2 regions of the Pantoea sp. X-Soil-ISGK-275 genome follow, and region 1 is predicted to be linked to the other one. Evidence: predicted binding sites of a transcription regulator. Region 1 holds the regulator's gene; the other holds the start of a gene.
The links. Region 1 encodes PhoB, which activates phosphate uptake and scavenging genes when phosphate is short. Its sites were predicted from a motif close to CTGTCATAAAACTGNCNNAT; they were not measured.

Region 1 (15,297 bases):
AGATTGATGAATGAGTGCCGAACAATCCGATACCTTAACCGATGCTGAAATCATCCTGCTGGCGCATCAGGCGCTGGCCAGTTACCCCGCGGCACTGCGCGGCGAACTGAAGCTGCTGTGCCGCTCGGAAAATGCCACCTTCCTGTTGCAGGCGGCGGGCAAACGCTACGCGCTGCGTCTGCATCGTCCTCACTATCACAGCAAAGCGGACATTCAGAGCGAGCTGCTGTGGCTGGATGCGCTGCGCGACATCGGCATCATGGTGCCGCAGGCGATCCCGGCCAGCGATGGCGCAACCGTGCTGACGCTGCCGATGACAAATGGCGCAGAGCGTTATGCGGTACTGTTCCACTGGATCGAGGGTGACATGCCCACCACCGATGTCGATCCCAAAGCGTTTCAGCAGCTTGGTCACATCACCGCGCGTCTGCATCAGCACAGCCGCAGCTGGCAGAAACCGGCAGGTTTCCAGCGCATTATCTGGGATCACCACACCATGGTCAGCGATCAAAGCCATTGGGGACGCTGGCAGGATGCGCCGAACCTCAATCCGGCCGATCACGGCATCGTCGCCGAAGCGGTGGCGCGCGTCGGGCAAGAGCTACAAGGCTTCGGCAAAGAGGCGGATCGTTATGGTTTGATCCACGCCGATCTGCGTCTGACCAATCTGCTGCTGCATAAAGGCGAAACGCGGGTGATCGACTTTGATGACTGCGGGCTCGGCTGGTATCTGCACGATCTGGCGGCGGCGATCAGTTTCGTTGAGCATCATCCGCGCGCCGCCGAATGGGTGGATAACTGGATCCTCGGTTACGAAAAAGTGGCGCACATCAGCGATCAAGAGATGGCGCTGGTGCCGACACTGCTGATCCAGCGTCGCATTCAGATGACCGCGTGGATGGGATCGCACGCGGAAACGGAAATGGCGCTGAGTCTCGGGCCGCGCTGGGCCGATCACTCGGTGCGTCTCTGCCGACGTTATCTGGAAACCAATCAGCTGCCGGTCGGCGTCTGATGCACCAGCAGTGAGCAGCTTTGCGCTGTTGCGGCGCAATTGAGGTCGCCATGAATGGCGACCCTACGACGAAATCCGCAAATCACTCGCCTGGTACGAAAATTGCTGGAATCCTCCACCTGTTTCACATGCGCCACACGCAGAGGTTCCGATGCAATCACTCATCACACCCACTGAAGCCTTCAGCGCTTTGTCCGTCAGCGCCAGCAACCGCGGCGTGTTGGCAGCGGCCGCCACCGGACTGAGCGGGTTTATCACTGACAAAGGCGGCGATGTCGATCGCATCTTTGGCATCAGCGGCATTAACTCCGAACTGTTGGCGAGCCCCACGCTGAGCCTGGGTTTGGTGAACTACTGCCGCGTGATGGAAGAAGCGGCGCGTCATTCCGGTTTTGATAACTTCGGTTTGCATTACGGCAAGCAGTTCAAACCGCAGTCATTAGGCTTGATTGGGTATATCGGCCTCTGTTCGCCGACGCTGGAGCAGGCGCTGCACAACGTGGTGAATGCCTTTCCATGGCATCAGCACGACACGCTGACGCGGCTGGTGGACAAAGGCGAGTGCTGGCGGCTCGATTATCAGGTGCGCCACGGCGCGATCCTGTCACGACGTCAGGATGCGGAGCTAACGCTCGGCATGTTCCTCAACTTGATCCGTCATGTCGCCGGCAAAAACTGGGCGCCGCGCGAAGTGCACTTCGAACATCCGCGCCCGGAGCAGTGGCACGAGCACTGCAAAGTGTTCGATGCGCCGGTGTGGTTTGATCAACCCTTCAACTCGTTGTTGATCCCGAAACGCGATCTGCTGCGCAGCATGCCGGAGCAGGATCCGATGCTGCTGATGGTTATGCAGGATGCCATTCGCCGCCTGAACAGTTCTGCCAGCCTGCAGAGCGTGGTGGAACAGGCGCGATCGCAGGTGAATTTGTCACTGATGCAGGGCGAACCAGTGCTGGAAGAAATTGCCGAAAAAATGGGCTTGTCGAGCTGGTCGCTGCAACGGCGGCTGCGCGAAGAGGGCATCAGTTTTACCGCGCTGGTGGACAAAGTGCGCTGCGAGATGGCAACGCACTATCTGCAACAGAAGCAGCTGCCGATTTCAGAGATGGCGCTGCTGCTCGGTTACTCCGAAGTCAGCGCCTTTTCCCGCGCCTTCCGCCGCTGGTTTGGCATCAGCCCGCGCCAGTGGCGCCAGGATGGCTCGGCGTCGCCGGGGCAAAACCGAACCACGCTGGCTGGTTAATCTCTGGCGGCGGCGGTAAATCTTTGCTTTGACCAATCAACTGCCAGGCGCGCAGGCACAGCGTTTCGTCGCCTTGCGTCTGCGTCACCGCGTAGCGCCCGCTGTTTTGCCACTCGAGCCGCACCAGACATTGCTGACCGGCATAACGCCGCGCATCGCGGAAATGCTGGTTGAGCTGATGCTGCATCTCATCAGCCCATTTGCAGGATGCGCTGCCCGGCGCACTCTGCGGCTGGCACAGGTTGACGATGCTATCCTGTTGCTTTGGCTGAGAATGCTGACAAGCGCTAAGCGCCACCACAATCATTAACCCGCCCAATAATCCCGCCATTCGATTAATTAAATTCATTAATGTGCCTGTATTTTCACTAAAGATCCTTCCCCTCACTGCCGACAGTCTACAGACCGACTCAACCAATGCTATGGCATTACTCTGACTGTCGGCAGAACCAGAATTTGCCGCAGCCTCGCGGCTTTATCCCCTTTTGATTCATGGATTAGAAATGCAGAAAAAATATGCCCTTGCGGCACTCTCCTTGTTAAGCGTCACGCTGCTCAGCGGCTGCGCAACCGAATCGTCACGCGCCATTGAAGCGCCACAGGTGCGTGCGGCCAGCCAGCCCGCCTATCAGGGCGTGCGCAGCCCGATTGCGGTTGGCCAGTTTGATAACCGCTCCTCGTACATGAACGGCATCTTCTCTGATGGCGTTGATCGTCTTGGCAATCAGTCGAAAACCATTTTGGTCACCCACCTGCAGCAGACCAATCGCTTCAACGTGCTGGATCGCAGCAACCTGAAAGAGTTGCACCAGGAAGCGGGCTTTAAGAAGAGCGAACAGAACATCAAAGGTGCGACTTACATCATCACCGGCGATATCACTGAATTTGGCCGCAAAGAAGTGGGCGATCAGCAGCTGTGGGGTATTTTGGGACGCGGTAAGAGCCAGGTCGCCTATGCCAAAGTCAACCTGAATGTAGTTGATGTCACCACCTCAGAAGTGGTGTACAGCGCGCAGGGTGCGGGTGAATACCAGCTTTCAGCGCGTGAAATCATTGGTTTCGGCGGCACCACCAGCTATGACTCAACCCTCAACGGTAAAGTGATGGATCTGGCGATTCGTGAAGCGGTTGATCACTTAGTAGATGGCATTAACAGCGGCGCATGGCGTCCGGCGAAATAAGGATATTGAGCATGAAAATGTTGCAACTGAGTGCGGCGCTGATCGCTGCGGGCATGCTGGCAGGCTGTGCGCCAAAAGGGCCGGAACCGATCTATTACTGGGGCGATTACCAGCAGCAGATTTACAGCTACTACAAAAAAGATAGCGATCCGCAGAAACAGATTGAAGCACTGAACCTGGATATTGAAAAAGCTAAATCGGTCAACAAACCGGTCGCGCCGGGCTTGCACGCGCAGCTCGGTTTGCTGTACGCCAAAACCGGAGATACCGATAAAGCCTTCGGCCAGTTTGCCACCGAGAAACAGTTGTTCCCGGAATCTGCGCCATACATGGACTTTCTGATGAAGAAAAAACAAGGAGTTGCTCAGTGAAAAAGCTGATTGTTTCTTTAGGCGTGCTCGCCGCGCTGCTGTTGACCGGCTGCGCGCCCAAAAAACCGTACGACTACAGCGCCTTCCGCGCCAGCAAGCCAGCCTCAATTCTGGTGCTGCCTGCGGATAACCGCGCGCCGGATGTGAACGCGGCGAACAGCTTCACCTCACTGGTGACGCGTCCGCTGGCGGAAGCGGGCTATTACGTGTTCCCGGTGGCGGTGGTGGATGAAACCTTCCAGCAGAACGGATTAACCAATGGCCATGAAATTCAGGCTGTCAGCCCGCAGCGCCTGCATGACATCTTCCACGCCGACAGCGCGCTGTATATTTCGGTGACCGATTACGGCAGCAGCTATCAGGTGATCCAGAGCGTGACCAAAGTGTCGGCGACGGCGCGTCTGGTAGATCTGCGCAGCGGTAAAGAGCTGTGGCAAGGCATTGCCACCGCCAGCGACGCGGAAGATGGCAACAACAATAACGGTGGCATTATTGGCATGTTGGTGTCAGCGGCAATCAAGCAGATTGCCAGCAATGTGTCGGATAAGGCACACACCATCGCCGGGGTGACCAGCGCCCGTCTGCTGGCGCAGAACGAGCAGGGCGGCTTGCTGGTTGGCCCACGTTATAAGTTGGCGACAGTGAGATAAAAAACCGGTGCCCGCCTAAGCATCGTAGGGTCGCCATTCATGGCGACCTGATTTATTCCCCTGGCAACTCCAGCTTGCTGTAACCCAGCCCATTCATCTTGCGGACGCGGATCTGCACCGGAATACGCTCTTTCATCGCTTCCACATGGCTGATCACGCCGATGGTTTTGCCGCTGGCGTTCAGGGCGTCGAGCGCATCCAGCGCGGTGTCCAGCGTCTCGGCATCCAGCGTGCCGAAGCCTTCGTCGAGGAACAGCGATTCGATGCGCGTTTTATGACTCACCAAATCCGACAGCGCTAACGCCAGCGCCAGGCTGACGAGGAAACTCTCGCCGCCCGACAGCGTGCGCGTATCGCGCGTGGCGTCCGCCTGCCAGGTATCCACCACTTCCAGCTCCAGCTCTTCACTGATGCGGCGCTGTAGCAGATAGCGACCGTGCAGGCGATCGAGCTGACGGTTCGCCAGCCACACCAGATGATCGAGTGTCAGGCCTTGTGCGAAGCGGCGGAATTTATCGCCTTTGGCCGAACCTACCAGATCGTTCAGGCGGCCCAACTGCGCCAGCTCTACTTCATCCGTAGCGATTTGCGTCAGCAACGATTGTTGCTGTAAACGCTGTTGTGCATCGCTGTGCAACTGCTGCTGCGCTTCGCCCTGTTGACGGGCGTTGTCACGCAAGGTCATGCGCAGCTGTTCCAGCTGTTGCTGAATCGTGGCGGCGACTTCATCGCTGAGATCGGCCGGGCGCTGCTGCTGATGCGCGGTGCAGCGCTGCGTGAGCTGCTCGCTGAGGGTGAGTTGCTGCTGGCGCTGCTGATCGAGCACCTGTAACTGTTGGCGCAGTTCATGCACCTCGCGCTCATCCAGCAGGGCGGCACGCAGCGCCGTTTCATCGGCAAAATCACTCTGCTGCAGCGCGGCGAGGAAGGCGCTTTCGGCTGCGGCAGCGCGTTCACGCAAAGTGTGTTGCTGCGCCGCGATCTGCTCACACTGGCCATTCAGACTGTGCAGCGAGCTTTGCGCCTGCTGCCACTGCTGTAGCTGCTGCGCCAGCGCCTGTTCACACTGTTGTAGCGCGGCGTGCTGCTGCTGTCGGGCTTCCGCCACCCGACGATCGCCAAACAGCTGCTGACGCTGTTCTTGCTGCTGCTGGCGCTGCTGTTGCAGCGCGCTGAGCGTCTGCTGCAGCTCATCCAGCCGCTGCTGTTCACGCGCCAGATTCTGCTGCAGGCTGCTGCGCTCGCTTTCGGCTTTTGCCAGCTGCGGCTGCAACTCGCCGTGTAAGCGCTCATTTTCCTGCCATGCGCTCCAGCGCTGCTGTAGCCTGTGGAGCCAGCTTTCCCGCTCAGCCGCGTCTGGCAAACTGAGCTGATGCTGCGCTAACTGTTGTTCAAGCTGCTGCGCCAGTTGCTGCATGGCGCTGCGCTCGCGGGTCTCACGCTGGCTGATTTCATCCAGCGTCTGCTGCGTGCTAACGATCTGCTGAAGCGCCAGTTGCTGTTGATTTTGATGCTGCTGCCACAGCTGCTGCTGTTGCAGATGCGCATCCTTCGCCTGCTGCAGCGCACGCGCGGCATTTTCCCGCGTCTGGAGCTGCTGCAGCTGAGTTTGTTCCTGTGCATCCTGCTGCTGTTGCCATTGCGTAAAGTCGTCCTGTTGCTCCAGCGTGCAGGTAAGTGCCAGCTCACCGCTCAGCGCTTGCCATTGGGTGTTCACCGTCGCCAGCTGCTGGTCGTAATCAGCGATTTCCTGCTGCAACGCCTGCTGCTGTTGCAGCGACAGCTTCTGCTGCTCACCTTTGGCGGTGCCGGACTCTTTCAGCTGTGCCACGCGCGTTTCCAGCTCAGTTAAACGCTGCTGATTGGCGCCGGGTTCAAGCTGTTGATATTGCGCGATTGCCGGATGCTGACACGAGCCGCACAGCGGGCAGGGCTGATCCGGCTGCAATTTGGCGCGCTCGTCGGCCAGCTGGGCGATGGTGCGCTCCAGCTCGCAGATTTTGCGCACATCGAGCAGCGCCTGATGTTCCCGTTTGTACTCGTCGCGCAGCGCCTGCAACGCTTGTTCGTCAAGCAAATGCTGCTGCTGGAGCTGCGCCAGTTTCTGCTGACGCTGCAACCGCTGCGGCTGCAACGCGCGCCACTGCGCGGCGAGCAGGCTGAGCTGCTGGCGTGCAGAACGCTGTGATTGATGCTGCGTCAGGGCGGCACGCAGGCTGGCGCTGGTGATCTCGGCCTCAAGCGAAGTCAGTGCTTGCTCCGCTTGCAGACGCTGCTGCGCGGCCTGCGCTTCGGCTTGCTGCAACGGTTGCGCCGCCTTTTCACGCTGAGCCTGAGCCTGCTGATGCTGCTCCAGCTGGCTGCGCTGCTGTTGCTGCTGCGCGATGAGCTGCGTCAGCGTCTGCTCGCGCTCATCCAGCCGGGCGATCTCCGCCTGCCAGCGCGTCAGTTCTGCGCCCCAATCGGCGACGGCAGCTTCGCGAGTGCGGAATTCCTGCTGCTGCACTAGCTGCTGTTGTAAACGTTCACTTACCTGCTGTTGCTGGCTGAGCGCGGTTTGGCTGGTTTGCAGCGCCTGTTGTTGCTGCAGATGCAGCCGCTGCTGTTCATCCAATTGCTGCGAGGTGGTGGTAATGCGTTGATCGAGCGGGATAACCTGCTCGGTCAGCAGCGTTTCGAGCTGCTGCTGTTGCTGTATCGCCTGCTCGCGCGCCTGCTGCGCGGCCTGATAATGGCTTTCGCCCTGTTGCAGCGCGGTTTTGGCCTGCTGTTGTTGCGCCTGCAGCTGCTGCGATTGCTGTTCCAGCATGCGGAGATCGCCCTGCAGCTGTTCGCGCTGCTGCAACTTCTCGCGCAGTTTTTCTGCCGGTTCGGCGCGCGCCAGCCGCTGACGATCGCCATCTGCCTGCTGCCAGGCCTGTTGCGCGGCAAGCAGCGTCTGTTCGGCCTGCTGCTGTTCCTGCGTTAGCTGTTGCTGCTGCACCAGCCATTGCTGCTGATGCTGCGCCAGCGTCAGCTGTTCGCTGAGAATTTTCTCCTGCGCGCCGAGTTCCGCCAGCTGCTGCGTCAATTCTGCGCGGCGCGCTTCATCAAGCAGCCACATGCCACCGGCGCGGGCGCGCAGCGTATCCAGCTCGCTGCGCGCGGTGCGCCAGCGTTCGTAGATCTGCACCGAGATTTGTCCGTAGATCTCGGTGCCGGTCAGCTCTTCCAGCAGCTCGGCGCGTTCGCCGGGTTTGGCATTCAAGAAGGCGGCAAACTGGCCTTGTGACAGCATCATCGAGCGGGTAAAGCGGGCGAAATCGAGCCCCGACAGGGTTTCAATCGCTTTCAGCTTGTCGCCGACTTTATCAGCGATGATCTGATTATCCGCCATGCGCGCCAGCTCGACGCGCGGCGCCTGCAATTTGCCGTCGGCCTGGCCGCGCGCGCGGTTCTGGCTCCAGAAGGCGCGCCAGGCTTCGCCTTTGATCTCAAACTCCACTTCTGCCAGACACTCGGCGGTGTCGCGCGTGATCAGCTCATTCTGGGTTTGCGACAGCGTGCCGAGGCGCGGCGTTTGGTGATAGAGCGCCAGGCAAATTGCATCGAGTAAGGTGGTTTTGCCCGCGCCGGTGGCGCCGGTGATGGCAAACAATCCGTTGCTGGCAAAGGGCTCACGGCGGAAATCGATAAACCATTCGCCGCGCAGCGCATTGAGGTTCTTAAAACGTAACGTCAAAATTTTCATGCGGATGGATTCTCCAGCGCGGCAAGCTGGGTGCGGAACAGCTGCGTTAACTGTTCTGCTTGCTCAGCATCCAGCTGATCTTCCTGCGCCAGTCGGCGGGCAAACACTTCTTCCACTTTTAATTCGCTCAGGGTTTCGTTCTCCAGCCGTTCGAGGCTGCGCTGCCGCTGTTCGCGGCTGCGGCGCACCAGCAGCACTTCGACCGGAAGATTTTCGGTCAGCGCTTCAATGCGACGTTGCAGATCGCTGAGGTATTCCTGGGTGGTGATCTCAATATCCAGCCAGGTCGGCAGCTCGCTGGTGCTCTCGCTGAACTGCGCCAGCTGATGTTCAATCTCCGCCATCGAGCCTTTCAGCATCTGCATCGGCTGGAAGTGCGGAATGATCAGCGGCGTCACGTCCTTAAGCTTGTCGGAAAACTCCAGCAGGAAGACGCTTTTGTCGCGACCAAGCTCATCAAAACTGAGCGGAATTGGTGAGCCGCTGTAACGAATATGTTCGCTGTTGGCGATGCGCTGGGCGCGATGGATGTGACCAAGCGCGATGTAATCCGCTGGCGGAAACGCCTGCGCCGGGAAGGCATCCAGCGTGCCGATATAGATGTCGCGCACCGAATCGCTTTTAGTGACGCCAACGGTGGTGAGATGGCCGGTGGCGATGATCGGCAGCGCGCTGTTTATTGACTGCGCGGCGGCGAAACAGCGCTGATAATGCTGCTCGATCGCCTCCAGCAGCGAGATCTGTTTTTCGCGACCGGATTGGCCAGCCTGGCTGCGCAGAATGTCGCGCGGACGCAGAAAAGGAATGGCGCACAGCAGCGCACCCGGCACGCCATCGCGCTGCTTCAGGGTTAACACCTGTTGTTCTCCCTGCGGCGTGGCGCTGGTGATCACCTGCGTATTCAGGCAGGCCAGCAGCTCGCGTGATTCATTCAGCGTCGCCACCGAATCGTGATTGCCCGCCAGCACCACCAATTGACAGCCGCTTGGCTGCAGCGCCACCACAAAACGGTTAAACATTTCACGCGCGTAGCTCGGCGGCGAACCGGTATCAAACAGATCACCCGCGATAATCAGCGCATCCACCTGATGCTGCACAATCTGATCCAGCAGCCAGTCGAGAAACGCCTGATGTTCCCGCGCGCGACTTTTGCTGTAAAAGAACTGACCGAGATGCCAGTCAGCGGTGTGAATGATGCGCATGTTTGCTCCGTGCTCTGTTTAGCGAAGGCGAATTATAACCACTTAAGATCACAAAGAAAAAAAGCAGATTTTTATTGTGACATTTCTGTTTTTTATCTATCTATCTTAGGGCGGCTTTTTCATAAAAGTGTCACAAAACTGACGCATAATGGCGCCGCAAATCCCCGTGACACGTTGTCACACTAGCAGGAGTTACAATGGCTAAGCGCATTTTGGTTGTGGAAGACGAAGCTCCCATCCGTGAAATGTTATGTTTCGTGCTGGAACAGAATGATTACCAGCCTATTGAGGCGGAAGATTATGACAGCGCGATTAGTAAGCTGATCGAACCCTGGCCTGATTTAATTCTGCTGGACTGGATGTTGCCCGGCGGCAGCGGAATTCAGTTTATTAAGCATTTGAAGCGTGAAGCCATGACGCGTGACATCCCGGTGATGATGCTGACGGCGCGCGGTGAAGAAGAGGATCGCGTGCGCGGTCTGGAAGTGGGCGCGGATGATTACATCACCAAGCCATTCTCACCCAAAGAGCTGATGGCGCGTATTAAAGCGGTGATGCGCCGTATTTCACCGATGGCGGTGGAAGAGGTGATTGAGATGCAGGGCCTGAGCCTTGATCCATCCTCACATCGCGTGATGTCGGAAACCACGCCGCTGGAGATGGGGCCGACCGAATACAAACTGCTGCACTTCTTTATGACGCACCCGGAACGCGTGTACAGCCGCGAACAGCTGCTGAACCACGTTTGGGGCACCAATGTGTATGTCGAAGATCGCACCGTCGATGTGCATATTCGCCGTTTACGTAAAGCGCTGGAATTGACCGGCCACGATCGCATGGTTCAAACCGTTCGCGGAACAGGGTATCGTTTCTCTGCCCGCTACTAAACGTAAACGGAGTTTTTACCGTGCTGGAACGACTCTCCTGGAAGAGATTGTTGACCGAGCTGGCGCTGGTCTGTTTACCTGCGCTGGTGTTGGGTCTGTTGTTCGGATATCTGCCGTGGTTACTGCTGATTGCGGTGACCGGCGTGATGTTCTGGCACTTCAGCAATCTGATGCGTCTGTCGCACTGGTTGTGGGTCGATCGTTCAATGACGCCGCCCACCGGACGCGGCAGCTGGGAACCGCTGTTTTATGGCCTGTATCAGATGCAGTTGCGCAACCGGCGTCGCCGCCGCGAGCTGGGCAATCTGATCAAACGTTTCCGCAGCGGTGCCGAATCGCTGCCGGATGCGGTGGTGCTGACCACCGAAGAGGGCACCATTTTCTGGTGCAACGGCTTGGCGCAGCAGCATCTTGGCCTGCGCTGGCCGGAAGATAACGGCCAGAACATCCTCAATTTACTGCGTTATCCTGAATTCTCCCGCTATATCCGCCAGCGCAAGTTCGACACACCGCTGACGCAGATCCTTAATAATCAGCATCATATGGAATTCCGCGTGATGCCTTACAGCGAAGGACAGTGGCTGATGGTGGCGCGTGATGTCACCCAGATGCACCAGCTGGAAGGCGCGCGGCGCAACTTCTTTGCCAACGTCAGTCATGAACTGCGCACGCCGTTAACGGTATTGCAGGGCTATCTGGAAATGATGGACGACGCGGTAATGAACGAGCGCACGCGCAGCAAGGCGTTACATACTATGCAAGAGCAGACGCGCCGCATGGACAGCCTGGTGAAGCAGTTGCTGACCTTGTCGCGTATCGAAGCGGCGCCAGCCATCGATCTGAAAGAGACGGTGGATGTGCCGGGCATGCTGCTGCTATTGCAGCGTGAAGCGGAAACGCTGAGCCAGGGACGTCACACCATCCATTTCCATACCGATCCGCACCTGAAAGTGTTCGGCAACGATGAGCAGTTGCGTAGCGCCATTTCCAACCTGGTCTACAACGCGGTGAATCACACGCCGGATGGCACGCGCATCGACATCAGCTGGTTGCGTACCAAACAAGGCGCGCAGTTTAAGGTGTGCGATGACGGGCCGGGCATCAGCGAACAGCATCTGCCGCGCCTTACAGAACGCTTCTACCGCGTGGACAAAGCGCGTTCACGCGCCACCGGCGGCAGCGGGTTGGGGCTGGCAATCGTGAAGCACGCGCTGGGCCATCATAATGCGCGGCTCGAGATCACCAGCGTGCCGCATCAGGAAACCTGTTTCAGCTTCCTGCTGCCGCCACGCTTGATTGTGGCTAGCGCGCTGCAAGCGCAGGTTAATTAAGGTTTGCACATCCATGGCGTAATGCCGCTCAGTTAAGCACAGAGCGGCTTTCGTTCGCCCTAAGCTGAGGCAGTTGCAGCACCCTTGTGCGGCGACCGAGCAGAGAGCGCCTGGCCGCGCCCTCTGCACTCCCGGGCCTTGCGCCAGCCCAACCCGCCGCTGCGCGGTACCTTCACTCATTCACGATTCCTGACGGACCGGTGGCGATTCGCTCCTGCTCAGCGCCACCTCTCGCCGCATCCATGCGGCTCGCCCTGGAATCCCTCAATCGTTCAGCGGTTTGGGATGTCGCCTCAACACCCGCGCTGCACCATAAAGGCATAATTTTGACTCGCCATCGCTACAAGTCTCGTAGGGTCGCCATTTATGGCGACCAGGTGCGCATAAATGCGCACCCTACGGGATTTTCGTAGGGTTGCCATTTATGGCGACCGCTTCGCGCTTAACTGACAACCCTTACGCAATTTATTGCGCGATAAATCACGCCGCTCCAGAATAGGCGTCTCATTAAATTGCGGAATCGCCCATGAAATCGCTGTTGCTATCCCTCTCGCTGCTTTGCTCTGCTTTGGCACACGGCCAACAAACCATGCTAACCGGCAATCTGAGCAGCGTCGGATCGGATACGTTGGGTTATCTGATGACCCTGTGGGGCGAGGATTTTAGCCGCCAGTCGCCAGGCGTGAACGTTCAGGTGCAGGCGGCGGGATCGTCTACCGCACCGACCGCGCTGGCCGCCGGTGCTGCACAATTGGGCGCGATGAGCCGCCCGATGCAGATCGACGAACGTCAACTGTTCATTGCGCGCTACGGCTATCCGCCGCTGGCGGTGCCGGTGGCGATGGATGCGCTGGTGGTGGTGGTCAATCAGGACAATCCGCTGCCGCGCATCGCGCCGCAACAACTCGATGCGCTGTTTTCCATCACGCGCCTGTGCGGCGGGCAGCAGGTGCCGCAGCGCTGGGGCGATCTCGGCTTGAGCGACAGCCAGTGGGCAACGCGCAGCATCCAGCGTTATGGACGTAACTCGGCGTCGGGCACCTGGGGCTTCTTCAAGCAGCAGGCGCTGTGTAAAGGCGATTTCCGTGCTGACGTCGCTGAATTCCCCGGTTCCGCTGCGGTGGTGCAAGCCGTTGCCGCCACGCCCAATAGCATTGGTTACGCCAGTTTTGGCTTTCATCTCAGCGGCGTGAAAATGCTGCCGGTGGTCACGGCGAATGGCGACAGCGTGATGCCGGATGCCGAATCTATTCGCAGCGGCCGCTATCCGTGGTCGCGTCCGCTCTATATCTACGTCAACAAAGCACCCGGCAAACCGCTGCCGCCGCTGGTGAATGCCTTTCTGCATCAGGTGTTGTCGCCACAAGGTCAGCGCCGGGTGAGCGAGGCCGGTTATCTGCCGTTGTCAGACAGCCAGATGGCGCGAGCGCGGGCGGCCATTGAGGGAAATTGAAGAACGTGCATCTGAACATGAAATAGTTTCATGTAAGCTGAATTTTCTTCCGTTGCTGAAAGGGCAACAGCGTGGCATTCTCTTTGGACATATAGCCATCCAGATGGCCAAAATAACCCAGCGAAATTATACCCTGACGCAACTAAGCGCTCAGCGAGGAGATAAGATGCTACGTCATAACCCGTTCCGCGCCGATACCGTCGGCAGTTTTCTGCGTCCCGCTGCCATCAAGCAGGCGCGTGTGCAGTTTGCCAATGGCGACATCAATGCTGATCAACTGCGTCAGGTTGAAGATCGCGAAATACGTCATGTGGTGGAGCAGCAGCGCGCCAATGGCCTGCAGATCGTTACCGATGGTGAATTCCGTCGCGCATGGTGGCACTTCGACTTCTTCGGCGATCTGCACGGCGTTGAGCTGTTCGAAGCGGAGCAGGGCATTCAGTTCAATGGCGTGCAGACCAAAGCGCACGGCGTGAAAGTCACCGGTAAAGTAGCCTTTAATCCGGAACACCCAATGCTGGATCACTTCCGCTTCCTGCAAAGCGTAGCGGGCGATGCGGTTGCCAAGATGACCATTCCCAGCCCAAGCGTGCTGCACTTCCGCGGTGGCCGCAAGGTGATCGATGCCACAGTCTATCCCAATCTGAAAGAATACTTCGCCGATCTGGCGCAGACCTATAAAGACGCGATTAAAGCGTTTTACGCGGCTGGCTGCCGTTATCTGCAGCTGGATGACACGGTGTGGGCCTATCTGTGCTCTACCGACCAGCAGCAACAGATCCGCGAACGCGGTGAAGATCCGCAGGAGCTGGCGCGCATCTATGCTGAGATGCTGAACACCGCGCTGGAAGGCAAGCCAGAAGATCTGACCGTTGGGCTGCATGTGTGTCGCGGTAACTTCCGCTCGACCTGGATCTCCGAAGGTGGCTATGAGCCGGTCGCCGAAGTGCTGTTTGGCGGCGTAAATATCGATGCCTTCTACCTTGAGTATGACAACGAACGTTCGGGTGGCTTTGAACCGCTGCGCTTCCTCAAGCCGGGTCATCAGCAAGTGGTACTCGGGTTGATCACCACCAAAACCGGCGAGCTGGAAGATGCGGAACAGGTAAAAGCGCGTCTGCAGGAAGCAGCACAGTTCGTCAGCCTCGATCAAATCTGCCTCAGCCCGCAGTGTGGTTTTGCGTCTACCGAAGAGGGCAACAGCCTGAGCGAAGAGCAACAGTGGCAGAAGATTCGTCTGGTGGTCGATATAGCAAGAACAGTCTGGTAATTCCGTAAAGTTAGCCAAACAGGCGCGTAAATCGCGCCTTTTGTGCATCTTAAGGGCGATTTATGCAAAGAGATCTCCCGTGCTGAGGAAACTTTTAGCAAATCATCTGAGGTGTTTTCCTACAATTCCACCGTGATTCACTGCTTTCTCCCGCTATCTTGTTATATCCTTCTGGTTTTTCGATCCCGTATTGCCTTTCTTCGCTATAAACGTTCTAATTTGCGCCGTTGTCGATTTATCCCTCTGCGAACAGAAGAAAAGTAGATTAAATCACCTGCGCTTTAACGATTAGTCCCGCATAACACGCTGGTCTTGCCGAATAAGTCCTTGTTTTAGCGCATCCAGAGGACAACACGAACTCAACTTCCACCGCAACATTAGCTACAGGCAGTACAGAAGTTTATGACACATCGTTTAACCTCCAAGGATATCCTGGCGCTGGGCTTCATGACGTTTGCCCTGTTCGTTGGCGCAGGAAATATCATCTTCCCACCGATGGTGGGGATTCAGTCTGGCGAACACGTTTGGATTGCGGCCTTCGGCTTCCTGATTACCGCGGTTGGCTTACCGGTGATCACTGTTATCGCGCTGGCGCGCGTGGGCGGCGGCATTGATGCGCTGAGCTCACCGATTGGTAAAGCCGCAGGCTTGCTGCTGGCGACCGTTTGCTATCTGGCTGTTGGCCCGCTGTTTGCCACGCCGCGTACCGCTACCGTTTCCTTTGCCGTCGGTATTGCACCGCTGACCGGCGACGGCGCGCTGCCGCTGTTCATCTATAGCCTGATTTACTTTGCGCTGGTGATCGGTATCTCGCTGTATCCGGGCAAATTGCTGGATACCGTAGGTCACTTCCTCGCACCGCTGAAAATTCTGGCGCTGATTGTGCTCGGCGTTGCCGTGCTGATCTGGCCGGCTGGTGGCGTTTCGCCGGGCACCGAAGAGTATCAGCGTGCGGCCTTCTCCA
Region 2 (15,297 bases), 2.9 Mb from region 1:
GGAGGTGTTGAGTTGCTTCTTGAAATGGCAGCAAAGCTGTAGAGGCTTACGCTGCCAGTGCAATGATCACTGAACCGGCTGGCCCGGTAGCAATTTCTCAGACATCAACCGGCGGCAGGATAAACTTTCCTGCCGCGCTTGCTGCTGCTGTTGCGGCGACAAATCCTGCCAAACCGTTTGCAGATGCTCTGCCAGGCCTTGCTGGAAATGCACCTTCTGCAATGCGTAATCGGAATTACTGCCTTCAATAATCTGCTGCATATCTTGCGGAGCATTGCCGCGCCCATCGTGAGTCAGCGTACAGAACATGGCGATGTAATAACCTTTATCCTCATCGCTGTAGTGCGGCATCAGCCACCAAACCACAGCACTGATGACGATCAGCAAAGGCACAATGTATTTGAGTTTTAACATGAATAGGTTTATCCGCTGAAGAGTGAAGCGCGCCATGATAGCGACGTGAATTAAAGTGCCTGCGCGCACGCCCAGGCCGAGCTCCATGCCCACTGGAAGTTGTAACCGCCCAGCCAGCCGGTAACGTCCACCACTTCGCCGATAAAGAATAAGCCAGGCACATCGCGCGCTTCCATGGTTTTTGATGACAGCTGGGTGGTGTCAACGCCGCCCAACGTCACTTCGGCAGTGCGATAACCTTCAGTGCCGTTCGGCTGTACGCGCCACTGATGCAGCATATTAACCAGCTCGCCCTGCTGCTTGCTGTTCAGCTGCTTCAGCGTGACGTCAGGAATCTGCTTCAGCTCCTGCAGCACCTCAACCAAACGTTTTGGCAGAATTTTCGCCAGGCTGTTTTTCAGGCTAAGGTTGGGATGCGCTTCGCGCTGCACATGAATGAAATCATCCAGCGAGGTGGCGGGTGATAAATCAATGGTGACGAATTCGCCCGGCTGCCAGTAGCTGGAGATTTGCAGCACCGCAGGGCCCGATAAGCCGCGATGGGTAAACAGCATCGCCTCTTTAAATAAGGTGCCATCCTGCGCGGTGATGGTGGTGGGCAGCGCGACGCCCGACAGCGTGTTGAGCTGTTCCAGCAGCGGTTTATGCAGCGTGAACGGCACCAATGCCGCGCGCGTCGGGAACACTTTCAGGCCGAACTGCTCCGCCACTTTGTAGCCAAACGGCGTGGCGCCGAGGCCCGGCATCGAGAGCCCGCCGCTGGCGATCACCAATTTTTCAGCCTGCACCGAAGTACCGTTCAGCTGTAAGGTATAGCCGCTGTCGTCGCGCTCGACGCTCAGCACTTCACTGCGCAGTCGCAGCGTCACCTGCCCGGCATCACACTCTTTCAGTAGCAAATCGACAATCTGCTGCGCGGAGTCATCGCAGAATAATTGTCCCAGCGTTTTCTCGTGATACGCAATGCCGTGACGATTGACCAGATCGATGAAATCCCACTGGTTGTAACGCGCCAGCGCCGATTTACAGAAATGCGGGTTGTGCGACAGGTACGCAGCGGGCTCGGTATGCATGTTGGTGAAGTTGCAGCGACCGCCACCCGACATCAATATCTTGCGACCGGCTTTTTTGCCGTTATCCAGCAGCAATACGCGACGACCCAATTGTCCCGCCTGCGCCGCGCAGAACATGCCGGCTGCGCCTGCCCCAATAATGATAACGTCAAACTTTTCCACTGCTTTTATCCGCCTTGCCCGAAAGGCGCTGATTGTAGGGATTTGCGGCTTTTAGCGCCAGCTTCAAAAAAATGCCGTAAATGTGTCATAATGTAACTCACTAATTTTTAGCCGTTTTCAGCTAAATCTATACGCTGCATTACAATTTTAAGACAATAAAGAGCTATATTTTTCTTTCATATCGCGCACGTTGTCGCAGATAATGCGCCGCGTTCATGTCCTCCCAAAATGGCGTAACGTTTATGCTACATCTGTTTGCTGGTCTCGACCTCAGTACCAGCCTGTTACTGATTCTTGCTCTGCTGTTTGTATTGTTTTACGAAGCAATCAACGGTTTTCACGACACTGCTAACGCGGTCGCGACTGTCATTTATACCCGTGCGATGCGGGCGCAACTGGCGGTTGTCATGGCGGGTGTTTTCAACTTCTTAGGTGTTTTGCTTGGTGGATTGAGCGTGGCGTACGCCATCGTTCACATGCTTCCGACCGATTTACTGTTGAATGTCGGTTCGGCCCACGGCCTGGCTATGGTCTTCTCCATGCTGCTGGCCGCGATTATCTGGAACCTCGGCACCTGGTATTTGGGTTTGCCCGCCTCCAGTTCTCACACATTGATTGGCGCTATCATCGGTATTGGTCTCACCAACGCCCTGATGACCGGCACCTCGGTGGTTGATGCGCTCAACCTGCCGAAAGTCATCAATATCTTCATGTCCCTGATTCTTTCACCGATTGTAGGTCTGGTGATTGCAGGCGGTCTGATCTTTATCCTGCGTCGCTACTGGAGCGGAACCACCAAACGTTCACGCATCCATATGACGCCTGCTGACCGTGAAAAGATTGATGGCAAGAAAAAGCCTCCGTTCTGGACGCGCATTGCCTTGATCGTTTCCGCGATTGGCGTGAGCTACTCACACGGCGCTAACGATGGTCAGAAAGGCATTGGCTTGATTATGCTGGTGCTGATTGGCGTCGCGCCGGCGGGATTTGTGGTGAACCTGAATGCATCAGGTTATGACATCACCCGCACCCGCGATGCCGTCAATCATCTGGAGCAGTATTATCAGCAGCACAACGAGTCGCTGACGCACATGATGCAGCTGGCGCCGCCTGTGGTGCCAACGCCGGATGAATCGCTTGGCGGTCCGCAGGAGTTCCATTGCGACAGCAGCCGTGCGCTGCAGGCTATCGATCGTGCGCAGCTGCTGCTTAACAACCTGCAGAGCTACGATCAGCTGACGGTTGATCAACGCAGCCAGATGCGTCGTCTGCTGCTGTGCGTTTCCGATACCGTGGATAAAGTGGCCAAGCTGCCGGAAACCAGCGCGGAAGATAAGCGCTTCCTCAACAAGCTGAAAAGCGATTTGCTGGGCACCGTTGAGTACGCACCGATCTGGATTATTGTGGCTGTGGCGCTGGCGCTCGGCATCGGTACCATGATTGGCTGGCGTCGTGTTGCCACCACCATTGGTGAGAAAATCGGTAAGAAAGGCATGACGTATGCGCAAGGGATGTCGGCGCAGGTGACGGCCGCAGTATCGATTGGCGTGGCCAGTTACACCGGTATGCCCGTTTCTACCACGCACATTCTGTCGTCGTCGGTGGCCGGTACTATGCTGGTCGATGGCGGTGGATTGCAGAGTCGCACCATCAAAAATATCGCTATGGCGTGGGTGTTCACCTTGCCGGTATGTATTTTGCTGTCGGGTTCGCTCTACTGGATTGCACTGAAACTGATCTAAGCAAAGCGCAGAAATATTCGAGGGCGACGCGATGTCGCCCTTTTTTATTGCCAGATCGCCATCGCAATCAAACTCACCACCACCAAAAAACAGAGCCCGCTGGTCAGCACAAACTGTCCGCGCACGCGCTCACAGCGGCGAATGAACTCGTCGTCATGATGATCGTGATAGCGCTTCTCCCAGATATAGCGCACCAGCCGCACCTGCTTACTTGGCTGCCCGTGCGACGTGAAGAAACCCGCACCATCCACGTATTGATATAACAGCGGATCGCAACCGCGCAAAACGGCCAAAAGTGAGCGCAAAGAAGAGAAATAGCGCGCCATATTCACCAGACAAACCACACACAGAGCCCAAAAAAGCGCGATAGTGCTGATCATGTTCCCCTCCCGGCTGGAGCCGCAACGACGTCGAACGCAGCGGGGAATTGCTGTAGACGCCGCACGGGAAATAAACCAGCCACTGAATGATGTCGATTGCATTGTTGTTATGCGAACCTGAGTGCGCAACGCATATGGCAGTGGCACTTATTTTCAGTGTAGGAGATCTGTTGAATTTTTTTCCAGCGATGATTTTCGTTCAGGGCGAGTGAAAAAGCCGATAACGCTTGATCTCCCTCACAAGCGAACTTGCGCTTGCAGCATTTGTTAACAACTCTGGCTATACTCAGGACATAACAAAAACCGCCTGCAAGGCTGAAATAGTTGGTTGGTGGCGCTTCATCGCCGTCTCGCGCAAAGGAATCGCCGACCGTGAAAGCAGGAAGATTGCCCCGAATCTTGAGAAAGGAGTTTTATCATGGCTTATAAACACATCCTGATTGCAGTAGACCTTTCCCCGGAAAGCCAGTTGCTGGTTGATAAAGCCGTTTCGCTGGCCCGTCCTTATGATGCAAAAATCTCGCTGATCCACGTTGATGTGAACTATTCAGACCTCTACACCGGGCTGATTGATGTCAATCTGGGCGACATGCAGAAGCGTATTTCTGAAGAGACGCACACCGCGCTGAAAGAGCTGTCAATTAACGCCGGTTATCCGATCAGTGAAACCCTGAGCGGCAGCGGCGATCTTGGCCAGGTGCTGGTGGATGCGATTAAGAAATATGATGTGGATTTGGTGGTGTGTGGTCACCATCAGGACTTCTGGAGCAAGCTGATGTCATCGGCGCGCCAGTTGATTAACACCGTGCATATCGACATGTTAATTGTTCCGCTGCGCGACGAAGACGAAGAGTAACCGTAGGGTCGCCATTCATGGCGACCTTCCTCAAAACCACTCGCTCTACCCCAGCGGCGGATAAATATCAAAACGATGGCTTTTGGTCACCACCGCATCCTGCGTCACCACGCCCGCTAACGGCGGCGCGTAATCCGGACGCTTCACCACAATGCGCTTCTTCGCCAGACGGCGCGCCGGTTCCAGCAACGCATCAGCATCATCATCCGCACCGACCAGCGACTGAAACACCCGCATCTCTTTCTTCACCATCGCGCTTTTCTGGCGATGCGGATACATCGGATCGAGATAAACCACATCCGGCGCTGGCGTGATATCGCTCAGCGCTTGCTGGCTAACGGCGTGCAGCAGCGTAAGCCGATCGCGCAGCCAGCCGCCAATCTCCGCATCCTGATAACCGCGACGCAAACCATCGTCCAGCAAGGCCGCGACCACCGGATGACGTTCCAGCATGCGCACGCGACAGCCCAGCGCCGCCAGCACAAACGCATCGCGCCCCAAACCGGCCGTCGCATCAACCACATCTGGCAGATAACCGCTTTTGATGCCGACCGCTTTCGCCACCGCTTCGCCGCGACCGCCGCCAAACTTGCGCCGATGCGCCATCGCGCCCGAAACGAAATCCACGAAGATGCCGCCGAGTTTCGGCTCATCCCGCTTACGCAGCTCAAGGTGCTCGGCGGTTAACACCAGCGCCATCGTTGCCTGATCGTCCTGCTGCAAACCCCAGCGCTCGGCTAAATGTAATAAGGCGCCGTCTCCGGCGCCTGTTTCATCAATTAAACCAATTTTCACAAGCCGGCTTATCCCTGAATTCCGTAGTGTTCCAGCATTGCATCGAGCTGCGGCTCACGGCCACGGAAGCGTTTGAACAGCTCCATTGGCTCTTCGGAACCGCCACGCGTCAGGATATTGTCGAGGAACGACTGACCGGTCTGACGGTTGAAAATGCCCTCTTCTTCGAAGCGCGAATAGGCATCGGCAGCCAGCACGTCGGCCCACAGATAGCTGTAATAACCGGCCGCATAACCACCAGCAAATACATGGCTGAAAGCGTGCGGGAAACGGCCCCATTCCGGGCTTGGCACCACGGCAACCTGCTTCTTCACTTCACGCAGGGTTTCGAGGATGCGTGCGCCTTGCGCAGGATCGAACTCGGTATGCAGACGGAAATCGAACAGGCCGAACTCCAGTTGACGCAGGATAAACAGCGCCGCCTGATAGTTTTTCGCCGCCAGCATTTTATCCAGCAGTTCTTTCGGCAACGGCTCGCCGGTTTCGTAGTGGCCGGAGATAAACGCCAGCGCTTCCGGCTCCCAGCACCAGTTTTCCATAAACTGGCTTGGCAACTCGACGGCATCCCACGGCACACCGCTGATACCGGATACGCCCGGCGTTTCGATGCGCGTCAGCATATGATGCAGACCATGACCGAATTCATGGAACAGCGTGATCACTTCATCGTGCGTGAACAGCGCCGGTTTGCCCTGCAGCGGACGGTTAAAGTTACAGGTGAGATAGGCCACCGGCTTTTGCAGGCTGCCGTCGGCTTTACGCATCTGGCCGACGCAATCGTCCATCCACGCGCCGCCACGCTTGTGTTCGCGCGCATAGAGATCGAGATAGAAGCTGCCGCGCAGTTCACCGCTTTCGTCGAACAGGTCGAAGAAGCGCACGTCTGGATGGTAAACATCGACGTCTTTGCGCTCTTTGGCGGTGATGCCGTAAATGCGTTTAACCACCTCGAACAAACCACTCACCGCGCGCGCTTCCGGGAAGTACGGACGCAGCTGCTCGTCGCTGATGGTGTAGAGATGCTGTTTCTGTTTTTCGCCGTAATAGGTGAGATCCCACGGATTCATCTCGTCGACGCCGTACTCTTTCTTCGCGAAGGCGCGCAGCTGAGCCAGCTCTTTTTCGCCTTGTGGACGAGCGCGTTTCGCCAGATCGGTCAGGAAGTCGATCACCTGCGCCGGATTTTCCGCCATTTTGGTCGCCAGCGATTTGTCAGCGTAAGAGTCGAAGCCCAGCAGCTGCGCGAGTTCATGGCGCAGCGCCAGCTCTTCCGCCATCACCGGACCGTTGTCCCATTTGCCCGCATTCGGGCCCTGTTCGGAAGCACGCGTTGAATACGCGCGATACAGCTCTTCACGCAGTGCGGCGTTGTCGCAATACGTCATGACCGGCAGATAGCTTGGGATATCCAGCGTCAGCAGCCAGCCTTGTTGCTCTTTGGCTTCGGCCTGTGCTTTGGCGGCGGCCAGCGCACTTTCAGGCATGCCCGCCAGTTCCGCTTCATCGGTTACCAGCTTGCTCCAGCCCATGGTGGCGTCGAGCACGTTGTTGCTGTAGGTCGAACCCAGTTCAGAAAGACGCGCCGCGATTTCGCCGTAGCGCTTCTGCTTCTCTTTATCGAGGCCGATACCGGACAGCTCAAAATCACGCAGGCTGTTATCCACCGCTTTCTTCTGCGCGGTATCCAGCGCCGCGTAGCTATCGCCCTCTTTCAGGTTGCGATACGCCTGATACAAACCTTCATTCTGGCCAACCCAGGTGCTGTATTCGGACAGCAACGGCAGCGTTTGCTCGTAAGCTTCACGCAGCTCCGGGCTGTTTTTCACCGAGTTCAAATGACTGACCGGCGAGAACAGCCGACCTAAGCGATCGTCGACTTCAGCCAGCGGCTGCACCAGATTTTCCCAGGTATAAGGCGCGCCTTGTGCCACAACGCGTTCCACCGCTGCGCGGCAGTCATTTAGCGCTTCGGTAACCGCAGGCACCACATGTTCAGGTTTGATGGCAGAAAACGGAGGCAGCGAAAAAGGCGTGAGTAACGGATTGGTCATAAGCGCAGTCCTTTCATGATGAAGTAGTGGCGCGAACTTTCGCGCGACGCATTTTACTAACATGCGGCTTGATGGCATGAAAATCAATGCCACTAAGCCTGGACCAACGAAGAAAAGCCCGCCAGAAGGCGGGCTGAAGATTATTTAATCGCGAGTTGGTAGTGAATCACATCGTAAGGCGCCACCCACGGCGGCAACGGCTCGCGCTCGAAGATATCTTTCGCCAGCGCCCAGCCTTCCACAGCGCCGCCGGTCCCCGTTAACGACATCCCTTCATACAGTAAAGGTGGCAGCGTATTATCAAACACCACCTTATCGTCGGCAAAATCGTTAATCACTTTGCCGCTCAACGTACTGACTTTCACACTCACCTGCACTTGCTGTTCAGGGATCAGCTTTGCATTAACTGATTTAACCGTAAACCAGTGCACGCCATTCTGCGTTAACAGGCTTTTGCGCTTATCGAGCTGCTTGTTCAACCGCGCGTAGCCTTTCTCGATCAGCGAGCCCATATTTTTATTGATGGCTTCCTGCATTGCCGCATATCGACGCGACATCTCTTCACTGTTCATAACCGAAGTGCCGGTTTGCAGTTGTGTGCTAAATCCCGCAATGAGCTGTTCAAGACTGATGGTGAGGCCGGTATCTTTCACCATCTGCAGTTGTACCACCGCGTTGCTGGCGATGGATTGCCCCAACATATAACCATCGCGCTCAGCATCACTTTTGGGATCCGTGAGCGGTGCCGCCGCAACAACGGGCTGCTTTTTCGCTGTTTCAAGTTCTGCGGTGAGTTTATCGCTGCTCGCTTGTAGCCTCTTTTCCTGCTGTTCGTTCTTCAATTGCAGAGCGGCTTTCTGCTTTTCCAGTTCGATAACGCGCGCGCGCAGATGGTTGAGCTGCGTCTGGAGTTCCGGCTGAGCGGCAGGCTTTTGAATTATTTTTGGTGCAACCGGTTTTGGCTGCGGTTTTGGAGTTTGAACTGGTACAGAAGGTAGCGTGCGCGCCGCATCGCCAAAGGCGTGCAGCATTTCCTCTTCCGAGGCCGCAGAGGCCAACGCAGGTAATAATAATGCAGTGCAGAAAAGGACAAACGGCAGATGACGCTGTGTCATCACAATCTCCTGTAACAGCCCTAAGAACACAAAAGGCCTCATCCCTATTATCTAAATAGAAATGAAGCCCATCAACAGCGCGAAATTTCGCGCTGTTACTTAACGAGTGTGGTTAAAAACGCGTGGTTTAACCGGCCTGGCGAATAATCAGCTGCGACAGACGTGTCTTAATGCGGAAGCACAATTCACGAATCTGGAATTGATAACGCGGCATCACTAAATCGTTAATATCCGCACCAATTGAATCTTTAATTTGCAGATATTTATTGGTCTGCGCACCGATTTTCTGGAATTCGGCTTGATAGCTGGCATAAGAAGCCTGGCTATAAAGGCGCATCGCGTCCAGCTCTTTGCGGCACTGCTGAATATTGCTCGAACGGTCATCACTGAATGAAGCGGTCGCTGGCTGAGCCGGAGCTGAAGCCACAAATGGCGTACCTTGTTGCTCTGGCGCGTTTTGCGCTGCAGGCTGCTCTTCCGCGATCGGCGGCGTAACCAAGCTATGAGTGGGTTGTTGTTTCGCGCAGCCAGTCAGTACCAACAGGGTTGCCACCGCGACACCAGTCATTTTTTTCATTATTGTCACCAGGAGTTGTTTGAGATGCTTTAAGCAAAAAATTATACGGCTTTAACCGAAAAGTTTCCTGCCAGAAACACCTGGCATTTCGCTCGCGACCGTTTCGCTACCGGAAACTAACTTACTTAATCTGTAGTGAAATTTCGAGTATCGCGTTATTACACGGCGAACTTTCCTGAAGCAGGCTTGATCGCAATCGGCTAAAGCGACCCGTTGCTTGCAAACTTAAGCCTCGCGCCAAAACGTCAGCAATTTTTATGCAGCGCGGCTATAATCGCGCCACACACGATGTTTTGACTCCCTTTGATCCAACCGCGGACCCCCTTTCTTTATGCTGAGTTATCGCCACAGTTTTCATGCCGGCAACCATGCCGACGTGCTGAAACATACCGTTGAAAGCCTGATCCTCACCGCCCTGATGGAGAAGGAAAAACCTTTCCTCTATCTGGATACCCACGCCGGTGCCGGACGTTACCTGCTGAGCGGAGAGCACGCCGAGCGTACCGGTGAATATCTGGAAGGCATTGGCCGCATCTGGCAGCAGCCGGATGTGCCGGAGTTGCTCAAGCCGTATCTCTCGGCGGTGCGTAATCTCAATCCGCACGGCACCTTAAAGTATTATCCGGGTTCGCCGTTGATTGCCCGCTTCCTGCTGCGTGAAGAGGACAAAATGGAGCTGACCGAGCTGCATTCCAGCGATTATCCGCTGCTGCGCACCGAGTTCAGCAAAGATTCCCGTGCGCGCGTGGCGCGTGGCGATGGCTATCAGCAGCTGAAAGCCAAGCTGCCGCCGCTGAGCCGTCGCGGCCTGATTCTGATCGATCCGCCGTATGAGATGAAAAGCGATTATCAGGATGTGGTAAAAGGCATTCAGGAAGGTCACAAGCGTTTCGCCACCGGCGTGTTTGCGCTGTGGTATCCAGTGGTGATGCGTCAGCAGATCAAGCATATGGTTAAAGATCTGCAGGCCACCAATATCCGCAACATTCTGCAGATTGAGCTGGCGGTCCGTCCGGACAGCGATCAGCGCGGCATGACGGCCTCCGGCATGATCGTGATTAACCCGCCGTGGAAGCTGAAAGCGCAGATGGAAGAGCTGCTGCCCTGGCTGCATCAGAAATTGGTGCCCGCCGGAACCGGTCACTTCAGCGTCACGCAGATCGTGCCAGAGTAAGTTCGCTGACTACGTCGCCAGCCTATCAGGACAATTATCATGTGGATCATTCTGGCTGGCGCACTTGCTGTGCTGTCGCCCGCTAAACGTTTTTCGGTACTGCTGCTCACGCTCGCCACTATTTTGGGGCTGTTCGAAGATGTGCTGGATTGGCCAGCGATGGTGCTGCTCGGCGCGATTGCCGTCATCGCCTGGATTCGCGTGGAAAATAACGCACGCTGGATTCAGCTGGTGAGTGAAGCCGCGCTGGTTGCCATCGCTATCGGCCTGTTTGTGCACTTTTTCCCCGGTTTCAAAAATCCGCGTCAGGTGGAAGATGTGCAAGCCGGGCCGCTCAGCCTACCCTTTAGCTTCTCGTATAACTTCGATAAAGCGCTGATTCCGTTTGTGTTGCTCATCTGCTTGCCGCAGCTGTTCCGCACTAAATCCGCGCCGCCGCGACGCAAAATCTTGTGGCTGGCGCTGCTGGCGGCGATTCCGCTGCTGCTGTATGTCGCGGTTGAGTTAGGTGGCCTGGCCGTTGAACCACACTGGCCGGAATGGTTAGGCAGTTTTATGCTGGCGAATCTGTTCTTCGTGTCTCTGGCGGAAGAAGCGTTCTTTCGCGGCTATCTGCAACAGCGCCTGCGCCAGAAAGGCGGCCCCGTTGCCGCGCTGTTACTGACTTCGCTGCTTTTTGGCGTGTCGCATTTTCCCGGCGGGCCGCTGCTGATGGTGTTTGCCACCTTCGCCGGGCTGATTTACGGCCTCGCATGGCAGTGGAGCGGACGCCTGTGGGTCGCCACCGGCATCCATTTCCTGTTCAACATGACGCATCTGCTGTTTTTCACCTATCCGGCGCTACAGCTCTAAACCTCGAACACCGCGAAATCATGTGCCAGCTCGGTCGCCGCAAACACCGACTGGCACTCCGCCAGCAGTTTCTCCCGATCCTTAGACAAATAGCGCGAGCTGAAATGGGTGGCGATCATCCTCTTCGCCCCCGACTGTTTCGCCACTTCGGCGGCCTGAAGGGTGGTTGAGTGGCCGCGTCCATTGGCTTTATCCTGCAGCGCCGCCTCCAGCGTGGTTTCATGCACCATCACATCGGCATTCGCGGCCAGCTGCAGCGCCACCTCGGTTGGCGCGGTATCACCAAATATCGCCAGCACTTTGCCTTTGGTTGCCGGGCCAAGATAATCGGCGCCGTTGATCTCTCGACCATCTTCCAGCTGGATGCGCTTGCCTGCTTTCAAATCCTGGTACCACGGCCCGCGCGGTACGCCTTCAGCCTTCAAACGCGGCGCATCGAGGAAACCTGGTTTATCGTGCTGCTCGATGCGATAGCCATAACACTCAATCACATGATTCATCGGCCAGGCCGTCACGCGCACTTCGCCGTCATCCAGCACCAAACCGGCTTCGATCTCGACAATTTCCAGCGGATAAGAGGTGTACGAGCCACTCAAACTGAGCGCCGTCTCGATAAACTGGCGAATACCTTTTGGTCCGTAAATAGTCATTGGTTCGGGTATACCGGCCATCGAGCGGCTGGTAAGCAAGCCCGGCAGCCCAAAGATGTGGTCGCCGTGCAGATGGGTGATGAAGATTTTCTCCAGCTTGCCCGGCTTTAGCGCAGAACGCATGTATTGATGCTGCGTCGCCTCGCCGCAGTCAAACAGCCAGGTATCGCCGCGTTTTGACAGCGTCAGCGCTATCGCAGTGACGTTACGTTGCAGGCTGGGCGCACCGCCGCCGGTGCCGAGGAATGTCAGTTGCATGCTATGCTTCCCTGTAATCGGACATAAAAATCAATGCTATTACAATCATAGGTGCAATCTTTGCGTCAATAATCGTCCTAGCGTTAAACTCTATGCCAATTTTCTTCCAACAGATGGACATAACGGATGACCAGACATTTTGACTACCTCGCCATCGGCGGCGGCAGCGGCGGTATCGCCTCGATTAACCGTGCAGCGATGCATGGCCAGAAGTGCGCGCTGATTGAAGCCAAAGAGCTGGGCGGCACCTGTGTCAACGTCGGCTGCGTACCGAAAAAGGTCATGTGGCATGCGGCGCAAATCGCTGAGGCTATTCATCTTTATGGGCCAGATTATGGCTTCGACACCACGGTAAACCGGTTTGACTGGTCAATTCTGGTGAAAAACCGCAGCGCCTACATCGACCGCATTCACAGCTCATACGACAATGTGCTGGGTAAAAACAAGGTTGAAGTGATCAAAGGCTTCGCGCGCTTTATCAATGCGAATACTGTGGAAGTGAACGGTGAAACACTCACTGCCGATCATATTCTGATTGCTACCGGCGGACGCCCAAGCCATCCCAACGTGCCGGGCGCGGAGTACGGTATCGACTCTGACGGCTTCTTCGAGCTTGATGCCCTGCCAAAACGCGTGGCGGTCGTGGGCGCAGGCTATATCGCGGTGGAACTGGCGGGCGTGGTCAATGCGCTGGGTGCAGAAACGCATCTGTTCGTGCGTAAGCATGCGCCACTGCGCAGCTTCGATCCGCTGATCGTCGATACGTTGGTAGAAGTGATGCAAGCCGAAGGCCCAATGCTGCACACCGAATCGATTCCGAAAGCCGTGATCAAAAACGCCGACGGCAGCCTGACGCTGCAGCTGGAAAGCGGCCACGAGCAAACCGTCGATTGCCTGGTGTGGGCGATTGGCCGTGAACCAGCAACCGACAACCTCAATCTGGCGGCAACCGGCGTGGCGCTGAACGACAAAGGCTACATCAACGTCGATAAATTCCAGAACACCAACGTGAAAAGCATCTACGCGGTGGGCGATAACACCGGCGCGGTGGAACTGACGCCAGTGGCCGTTGCCGCAGGCCGTCGTCTCTCCGAGCGTCTGTTTAACAACAAACCGGACGAGCATCTGGATTACAGCAACGTGCCGACTGTGGTGTTCAGCCATCCGCCAATTGGTACCGTGGGACTGACCGAACCGCAGGCGCGCGAACAGTACGGCGACGATCAGGTGAAAGTGTACAAATCCTCCTTCACCGCGATGTACACCGCCGTTACCCAGCATCGCCAGCCTTGCCGCATGAAGCTGGTGTGCGTTGGCCCGGAAGAGAAGATTGTCGGCATTCACGGTATCGGCAACGGTATGGATGAGATGCTGCAAGGCTTCGCGGTGGCGCTGAAAATGGGCGCGACCAAGAAAGACTTCGATAACACCGTAGCGATTCACCCAACGGCGGCGGAAGAGTTTGTGACGATGCGTTAATATTTCCTGTCGGAAATGAAAAACCAGCCATTTATTCATGGCTGGTTTTTTTATGGCTGTAATTTACATTCCGTTTTCTTCACTACTCAATAATGCATGCACAGGATAAGATTTATTTCTTTGTTGGCGGTCGCCATTAATGCGCACTGAAAATTCAATGGCATTACCAGTTTAAATATTTTTACGGGGAGAACGGTGTGAATAAAGGTCGGAAGCGGGCATGAATATTATCGATATCATTATGTCCGCAGGCAAAGCCTCGGTAGACGTGGCCCTCTACACGTTGATTCCGATTATGGTGGTGATGTTATTCATCATGAAATATCTGGAGGTCAAAGGTCTACTTGATTTTGTTGTGCGTCATGCCACGCCGTTATTAAAACCTTTCGGTATCACCGGGCTGGCATTTTTTGCCATGATTCAGCTTAATTTCGTCAGCTTTGCGGCCCCGCTGGCGGCGCTCGCCATTATGGAAAAGCGCGGCACTTCCGATCGTCATATGGCGGCCACGCTGGCGATGCTGTTTGCCATGGGCCAGGCCAGCACCTTTTATCCGCTGATTCCGGCGGGATTACACTGGAGCACGGCGCTAATTATTTCGATCTGCGGCGGCGTAGTAGCGGCGGCGGCAACTTATCACCTGTTTGGCCGCAAACTCTCTGATGCGGCGCTGTTGAATGAAGATGAAGCCGTCACCAGCAGCGAAAATAAAATGGGGCTGATTGGCATCATTAATAGCGCCGGATCCGATGCGATTCGTCTGGCGCTGGGTTCGCTGCCGATGCTGATTATCTCGTTATCGGTGGTCGGCATTTTGAAGGAAGCAGGCGGGATTGAAATGCTGACGCGTCTGGTGTCGCCGCTGCTGGATAAGCTGAATATTTCCGAAGTCTATATTCTTCCGGCGCTGACTAAATGTCTGGCAGGCGGCACCGCCTATTACGGCGTGGTGGCGGGATTGGTGGAGAAAGGCTTATACAGCGCGCACAACATCAACGCGTCGGCGGGATTGCTGATTCAAACCTTCGATCTGCCCGGCATCGGGATCTACCTTGGCCTGTCGAGCCGATTCCCGCGCCTGTTCCGCTTTGCCGTGCCCGGCATTATGCTCGGTATTGCGCTGCGAGCGATGGTGCACGCCATCCTGTTCTGATTATTGCTGGCGCTGAATACGCTTTTCAGCGCCATTTAGTAAATAACACTACAATTCACAGGCGTTATTTATTATTAGCCCTATTAATTTCATCGTTATTTTCACCCATTGCATTAGTGATATTTTTAGTACTATTATCGCAACAGATATTTCAACTATAAAATTAATCCTGATTAAATATCGGGTTAATTTACCAAGCCCTTAACTTCATTGCAGGTAATATTCCTGTATATCCTTTTTTTGCAGACAGGGTAACTCCATGAGCGCTAAGCAGATAACCTGGAATGGCGGATTACAACCGGAAGCCATCGATATTCTGGCGAAAGATGGCGGCATGATCGTTAGCCCAACCAAAGTGGGCTACATCATCATGACCTCCGATAAAGCCGGACTGGAGCGTAAGTTCGAAGCCAAGCAGCGCAAGCGCAACAAGCCTGGCGTGGTGCTGTGCGGCTCGCTGGAACAGCTGCGTTCGCTGGCGCAGCTCACACCAGAAATCGACCAGCTTTATCAGCGTCACTGGGATGAAGATATTCTGCTGGGCTGTATTCTTCCGTGGCGCGACG

Region 2: pitA (inorganic phosphate transporter PitA) is a predicted target of PhoB. The motif match lies at 1,721-1,740, and genes of this name have one in related genera.

What each region holds. Positions count from the first base shown of each region.
Region 1 is NZ_AP035976.1:1,090,660-1,105,956, forward strand. Features, by position in the region: gene AC6I8A_RS04960 (phosphotransferase enzyme family protein) at 11-1,015, shown strand; gene qhpR (AraC-like transcriptional regulator QhpR) at 1,167-2,258, shown strand; gene AC6I8A_RS04970 (cell envelope integrity TolA family protein) at 2,188-2,607, opposite strand; gene AC6I8A_RS04975 (CsgG/HfaB family protein) at 2,762-3,439, shown strand; gene AC6I8A_RS04980 (DUF4810 domain-containing protein) at 3,451-3,810, shown strand; gene AC6I8A_RS04985 (DUF799 domain-containing protein) at 3,807-4,460, shown strand; gene AC6I8A_RS04990 (AAA family ATPase) at 4,513-8,190, opposite strand; gene sbcD (exonuclease subunit SbcD) at 8,187-9,392, opposite strand; gene phoB (phosphate response regulator transcription factor PhoB) at 9,590-10,279, shown strand; gene phoR (phosphate regulon sensor histidine kinase PhoR) at 10,300-11,610, shown strand; gene AC6I8A_RS05010 (PstS family phosphate ABC transporter substrate-binding protein) at 12,137-13,063, shown strand; gene AC6I8A_RS05015 (cobalamin-independent methionine synthase II family protein) at 13,230-14,333, shown strand; gene brnQ (branched-chain amino acid transporter carrier protein BrnQ) at 14,736-15,297, shown strand, end outside.
Region 2 is NZ_AP035976.1:3,941,480-3,956,776, forward strand. Features, by position in the region: gene AC6I8A_RS18355 (hypothetical protein) at 67-414, opposite strand; gene AC6I8A_RS18360 (BaiN/RdsA family NAD(P)/FAD-dependent oxidoreductase) at 465-1,649, opposite strand; gene pitA (inorganic phosphate transporter PitA) at 1,892-3,391, shown strand; gene uspB (universal stress protein UspB) at 3,436-3,771, opposite strand; gene uspA (universal stress protein UspA) at 4,190-4,627, shown strand; gene rsmJ (16S rRNA (guanine(1516)-N(2))-methyltransferase RsmJ) at 4,673-5,422, opposite strand; gene prlC (oligopeptidase A) at 5,431-7,473, opposite strand; gene AC6I8A_RS18390 (FKBP-type peptidyl-prolyl cis-trans isomerase N-terminal domain-containing protein) at 7,614-8,588, opposite strand; gene AC6I8A_RS18395 (YuaE family lipoprotein) at 8,716-9,165, opposite strand; gene AC6I8A_RS18400 (23S rRNA (adenine(2030)-N(6))-methyltransferase RlmJ) at 9,497-10,339, shown strand; gene AC6I8A_RS18405 (CPBP family intramembrane glutamic endopeptidase) at 10,379-11,191, shown strand; gene rnz (ribonuclease Z) at 11,188-12,099, opposite strand; gene gorA (glutathione-disulfide reductase) at 12,226-13,578, shown strand; gene AC6I8A_RS18420 (nucleoside recognition domain-containing protein) at 13,799-14,731, shown strand; gene AC6I8A_RS18425 (L-threonylcarbamoyladenylate synthase) at 14,991-15,297, shown strand, end outside.